2 linked regions of the Trichocoleus sp. FACHB-46 genome follow. Each later gene encodes a partner of the first gene's protein in a complex. Links are inferred from orthologs where the notes say so. Each region holds a gene or a part of one and is shown on either strand. Other genes may lie near its edges. The genes, in order: accA and accD.

What was found.
Region 2: the proteins of accA (region 1) and accD are in contact, whole or in part, in a solved structure (PDB 8UXZ), measured with the Escherichia coli proteins. The link is inferred for Trichocoleus sp. FACHB-46 from one-to-one orthologs.

The regions. Positions count from the first base shown.
Region 1 is NZ_JACJOD010000014.1:115,215-118,367, forward strand. Bases 26-2,853 are described here. They hold accA (acetyl-CoA carboxylase carboxyl transferase subunit alpha), read right to left. Parts: upstream 2,016-2,853; coding sequence 1,035-2,015; downstream 26-1,034. Other genes in these bases: H6F72_RS10880 (SDR family oxidoreductase), read right to left, coding at 26-613; H6F72_RS10890 (hypothetical protein), read right to left, coding at 2,416-2,853. Also shown: more of H6F72_RS10880, read right to left, coding at 1-25; more of H6F72_RS10890, read right to left, coding at 2,854-3,153. UniProt on the Escherichia coli protein: Component of the acetyl coenzyme A carboxylase (ACC) complex. First, biotin carboxylase catalyzes the carboxylation of biotin on its carrier protein (BCCP) and then the CO(2) group is transferred by the carboxyltransferase to acetyl-CoA to form malonyl-CoA.
Region 2 is NZ_JACJOD010000013.1:525,364-528,480, forward strand. Bases 31-2,822 are described here. They hold accD (acetyl-CoA carboxylase, carboxyltransferase subunit beta), read left to right. Parts: upstream 31-860; coding sequence 861-1,784; downstream 1,785-2,822. Other genes in these bases: H6F72_RS10070 (A24 family peptidase), read left to right, coding at 31-336; H6F72_RS10075 (hypothetical protein), read left to right, coding at 418-636; psbV (photosystem II cytochrome c-550), read left to right, coding at 1,998-2,486; psbV2 (photosystem II cytochrome PsbV2), read left to right, coding at 2,628-2,822. Outside these bases: more of H6F72_RS10070, read left to right, coding at 1-30; more of psbV2, read left to right, coding at 2,823-3,117.

The sequences.
Region 1 (3,153 bases):
AGCGGTCGAAGTCAGCCTGAACACTCTCAGTATCCCAAAGCGGTGTGTTAACTGAGCCTGGACAAATAGCAGAGACACGAATACCGTTAGCTCGTTCTTCAGCCGCTAGGGCTTTGGAGAGGGCCATGAGGCCAAACTTACTGACGCAGTAAGCTCCCCAGTTGGGAAAAACCTGCTGTCCTCCAATGGACACCACATTAATGATGGTTCCCTGTTGGCGATCGCGCATGCTAGGCAAAATGCTTTGGATGCACTGAAACACACTTGTCAGGTTGAGATCTAGCACTTGTTGCCAGTCATTCAATGGAGTTTCCATTAGACTACCGGTGTAGGCGATGCCAGCATTATTGATCAGGATGTCTAGTGGGCCAAAATCTGCTGCGATCGCACTCATGCGCTCTTTCACTTGGTCTACTTGAGACAAGTCCAGCGGATAAGTTTTCACTGTAACGCCTGCCTGTCTCGCCTCATCGGCGACCGCCGCCAACTTCGATTCAGAGCGGCTGACCAACGCCAAATGAATCCCAGCTTCGGCAAACGCTAAGGCCGTTGCTTTGCCAATTCCACTGCTCGCTCCTGTAATCAGAGCGTGCCGTTCTATTAGAGAAGCCATGAAATATCCTGATTCGCTCTCATCAATTCCAGCAATCTAAGCTATCGGAAACTTGAGATTCGCTGATGCAATTTTTAAGTAGTTAGTAAGCAAATTAATCGTTGCCGCAGCACAACCACAGCTTTAAAGCCAACCGAGGGGATTCCCTGTTTGAGACCATTTCACTCCCGTTGAATTTTGAGAATTTCCCTCTTGTCCTCAAGTAGTTAGTGGTTGCAGGCGCGACCAAAACGAGCACTTCCGTGGTGAAGCATCTAGAAGCCACCGAGGAAATGTAAAAAAATGTTACCTCGTGAATTATATCACTCAGAATCGAGGCCGCCTACTCGTGGGCGATCTAAGCTCCCTAGCTAGGTAGTGGTTAGCGCAGATTTGTGCCTTAAACTCAGAATCGAGGTTGAGCTAAGCAGTCTGGAATCAACTATGCTGTGGCTTCCAAGAAAACACCAATATTACGAAACTTTTGATAGCGCAGTTCTCGCCGTTGCTGATTCGTCATTTGGCTCAAATCTTCCAAATGCTGTAGGAGAGCTTGCTTTAAAGTTGCAGCCGCTTCTAAGGGGCTAGAGTGTGCGCCCCCGATCGGTTCTGGCAAGAGTTGGTCCAAAATGCCTAAACTCTTCAAGTCCCAGGCCGTAATTTTTAGGGCTTCTGCGGCTTGAGGAGCTTTACTAGCATCTCGCCACAGAATTGAAGCACAAGCTTCAGGGCTAGCCACGTAATATACAGAATGCTCGAACATTAACAGGCGATCGCCGACGCCAATCCCCAGAGCACCACCAGATCCACCTTCACCAATCACGGTACAAATAATCGGCACGTCTAGCCGAAACATTTCCCGTAGGTTATAGGCGATCGCTTCCCCTTGCCCAAAGCGCTCAGCATCTAAACCAGCCCAAGCTCCAGGCGTATTAATGAAGGTTAAAATTGGCATGCCAAAGCGATCGGCATGCTCCATCAATCGCATGGCTTTGCGATAGCCACCGGGTGCTGCCTGACCAAAGTTGCGAGCCACGTTGTCCTTAGTATCTCGCCCTTTCTGATGCCCCAAAATCACCACAGGCCGACCCGCGAACCGAGCTACACCTCCGACCAAAGCAGGGTCATCGGTGCCTCCGCGATCGCCATGCAACTCCATCCACTCGTCACTAATCGCCTGAATGTAATCAAGGGTGCTAGGTCGACGAGGGTGACGTGCTACTTGAAGCCTTTGGGCAGGAGACAAACTGCTGAAAATTTCTTGGCGAAGTTGCAAAGCTCGCGCCTCAAGCTGACGGATCTGATCAGACACATCGACGTCATTTTCTTCTGCAAGTTCACGAATCTGATGAATCCGTGCCTCTAGCTCTGCCAAGGGCTTTTCGAAATCTAAAAGAATAGGTCTGCGTTCAGTCGTTGCCATGCCAGCGCCACACTACTCCGAAGTAACAGTTACAGAAAGATCCTGAGGCTTTGCTACCCTGCCCCTCAATCCAGGCTACACCTTCTTGCACCCTTAATTAAATGTGGTTCGTACTTCCCAATCACGTTTAACTACAGTTCAGGAACACGAGATACTAAATATTTTGCTGCTGAATTTCACTTGCAATGAATTACTACTAGATTCCGTTCTGGTAGATGCGAAGCAGTACATAAAAACCCCATGTTCGATTCAACTGTCTTTATAGTCACCAAATGCTACCTGAACTAAAGCAATAGTGAGCTAAGTGAGATTTCAAGAAGCGGTGCTTTTGGTCAGAAATTCCCATATTAGAGCAGTCGTTCATGCTCAGTCTTCTACTCAAGCAGCAGGTAAAAAGCTTCTACTCCGAAACAACCGTTATAGGAACATCTTCAGACTTGGCACCTCTCTCATCAAACCAAGCTACCCCTTCCTGCACCATTGTTAGACGAAGTGTATATTGACCAGGCAGTTTAGGAGTTTCAATCAGAGCATTGATAGTAGTCTCACGGTTTGGCAGCATTACAAGAGGTAGCGGAGTTCGTAATCCATCCCGTGCAATAACATTTTTGTTCTTATCCATCCAGTGATAAGACAGGAAAACTGGAGACGAGCTATATGAGGACCAAGGAAAATTACTAATATTTTTGATGCGAACGGGTAAATTTAACTTCGTATTTAACTTTAGATAGCTAGTGTTATTAACTAAATCGATATCTTGCAAGAAACTCTGCTGAAAGTTCTTAGCAAGCTTAGGTTGAACTATAACTACTACTTCATAAGGCCTATTTCTCGAGTTATTTGGAAATTCTCCTACACCTTCTGCAATTAAGTCAAAAACTAATCGATATAGACCCGGTTCTACAGGAAATTTCAAAGAGCCGATCGCCTCAGTAACATCGTTGTGTCTCGCAAGACCACTCACAAAAAGACGGGTATCGATCACTTGAACATTGCTTTCATTGAATGCTCTTAACCGAACCCGCACCTCTCCTGGCATAACTCCACTTTCATAACCTAGCCACCTAGACTTTCCAGTATTTCTCAGCTTAGCTCTTAAAACTAGTGGCTCATTTGGTAGAACTATATCTGGTATGGG
Region 2 (3,117 bases), on another replicon or contig:
GTGGGGGTGATTGGTGCCGTTTTGGGTCTGTGGTTACTCAACCTCATCACTCTGGCTGGTTCGATCGCCTTGGGACAAGAGGCAATGGGAGCAGGCGATGCCAAACTAGCTGCCATGATGGGCGCTTGGCTCGGTTGGAAATATCTGCTGCTAGCAGGATTTGTCGCCTGTGGAGTTGGTGCTTTCGTGGGAGGTGGGGCGATCGCTTTTGGCTGGCTGGGTCGGCGTCAACAAATGCCCTTTGGACCCTTCCTGGCGTTAGGAGCTGTAATTGCAGCGTTATGGGGCGAAGCCATTATCTCAGGCTACTTACAGCTATTTTTTCCGGCTCTATAAGTAGCGATCGCTGATAAGCCCTAAACTCTTCACTTCCTTAATCTTTTGATAAAATTCCCATATTTTTGATACAATCCCTCCGTGTCATGGATCACATTACGAACGACGAGTACCCGTTGGGAAGCGGAAATTATGCAGCAGGTTTTGGCTGCTCATCAAATTCCAGCTCGGGTGCTTGACTTAGGTGTAGCGCCTTATTTGGGGCTAGGAAGTCCTGCTGCTCTACAAGTGCGTGTCGAAGACCAATGGACAGCTCTACTCCTCATTAGCCCTGTCGAGGAAGAGCAAACAGAGGGATAACAAAAGCGGGTGAACCAAATTCACATCAACTCGTTAGCAACTCACAAGAAAACTTTCGGTCTACAGTAATTGCTGTAGCAGAATTTTTACTGGAGTATCAAAGCTGTTTTGATCAAGACTGACTAGGCCATTCTGGCTAGGTCATTAAAGCTTAAATTCAGGATTTTGCCTGCTTGAGGCTGATTGGAATAGAAATAACAAAATAAAAGGAATCAATCGCTTTCATGTCTCTATTTGATTGGTTTGCAAATCGACGAAAGGCAGAGCCGACCAGCAAGGAACGGCAAGAACGAGAAATTGCAGATGGTCTATGGACTAAGTGTGAGTCGTGCGGTGCCCTGACTTACACCAAAGACCTACGGGCAAATCAGATGGTTTGCTTAGAGTGCAATCACCATATTCGAGTCTTCAGTGACGAGCGCGTTCGCCAGCTCATTGATGCCAACACTTGGCTACCTTTAGACACGGCGATTCGTCCGATCGACCCACTGAAGTTTCGCGATCGCAAGGGCTACGGCGATCGCATCCGAGAAATGCAGGACAAAACAGGCTTGCCCGACGGTGTTCAAACGGGACTAGGCCAACTAGAAGGCTTGCCCGTCGCGCTGGGGGTCATGGACTTCCGCTTTATGGGTGGCAGCATGGGTTCAGTCGTGGGCGAGAAATTTACCCGCCTCATTGAACGGGCGACTCGTGAGCGGTTACCAGTAATGCTTGTGTGCGCCTCTGGCGGAGCCCGGATGCAAGAGGGCATGCTTAGCTTGATGCAGATGGCTAAGATCTCTGGAGCTTTAGAACGGCATCGAGAGGCGCGGCTCCTTTACATTCCCATCTTGACCCACCCGACCACAGGCGGTGTGACAGCTAGCTTTGCCATGCTCGGTGACATTATTCTGGCAGAGCCAAAAGCCACCATTGGTTTTGCGGGTAGACGGGTGGTTGAGCAAACGCTGCGAGAGAAACTACCTGAGAACTTCCAAACCGCTGAATATCTGCTGGAACATGGCTTTGTAGATGCGATCGTTCCTCGAACGCAACTGAAGAAGACCCTAGCGCAACTGATTCGCTTGCACCAGCCTGTCCCGGCGGCCTCGCACTTTGTACATTTGCCGGAAACTGTTTCTCTCAGTCCTGCAAACCCCTTGTAGAAACTCAACGAGTCGTTCTATTGGGAAAGGGCCCCCTCAGTGGCATGATATTGATATTAGAAAGGCTCAATCCTGACCTTTGCAGGACCTCACTTCCAGGGCTGTTTTTGGGCCTTGACATGAGGATGGGTTCCCAAAAATGAGGAGCAATGGGTTGAGCCAACCTGTGTTGAGGATTGAATATCTGCTAACTGAGCCACATTAAGGAGAACCATGCTTAAAAGATACATCTGGCTTGCTGTGGCCACTGTATTTTTCGCCTTCCAAACCTTTATCGGCAGTGCTAATGCAGTTGAACTAGATGCAGCTACCCGCACTGTCCCAAGTAGCGAAGGTCAAAATGTTGTTTTGAGCTTAAAGCAAGTTCAAGAAGGCAAACGCTTATTTAACTACGCTTGTGGCCAATGTCACGTAGGCGGTGGCACCAAGACTGACCCTAACGTGGGTCTGGAGCCAGAAGCCCTGGCTTTAGCAACTCCACCTCGCACCAACATTGAAGCGCTGGTGGATTACATGCACAATCCCACCACCTACGATGGGGCTGAGTCTATTGCTGAGTTGCATCCCAGCACTCAAAGCACCGACATCTTCCCCAAGATGAGAAACCTAACCGAAGAGGATCTCGTGGCGATCGCAGGTCACATCCTCTTACAACCCAAGATCGTTGGTCAGAAGTGGGGCGGCGGCAAAATTTATTATTAAGGCCTGCCAAATTAAGGAAATCGTCTTTGGCAGAAACTGGAGCCTTTCCACTTGAGCCCAAATCGCTACTAACGATTTTGAGCTAAAGAGTTTCTGCCATCTGCTGATTCACTTGCTGACCCACTAAAGGTTGCTCATGTCATGCGACGCCTACGCTTTTCAGTTCCCTCTTTACTCGCAACTTTGGTTGTTTGGCTAGGTATGCTGTTATTCAGTAGCCCCGCGCAAGCAGCCACTGAGCCTTATATCACTCAGTATTTGCGAGTAACTGAGCCTGTAGCCGTGGAGTTGGATGGGCAAGGTCAAACACGTTGGTTTGCACCAGACGACTTTGTAGTGGGCAAGCATTTATTTGAAAACAACTGTAAGAACTGTCATTTGGGCGGCACTACCTTGCCTAATCCTCCGGTGTCTTTATCACTAGCTGCTTTGCAGGGAGCAGTTCCCCATCGAGATAACATCAATAATTTGGTTGATTATTTGCGCCAACCAATGACCTATGATGGCACCGAGGAAAATTACGTCTGTCGCCAGGTACCCGAAAGCTGGTTACCTCAAGCACAGGCCGAAAAATTGGCTGCGTTTGTTCTCAGAGCGGCTCAAAAAGCGCCCGGTTGGGGTACTAGTGATT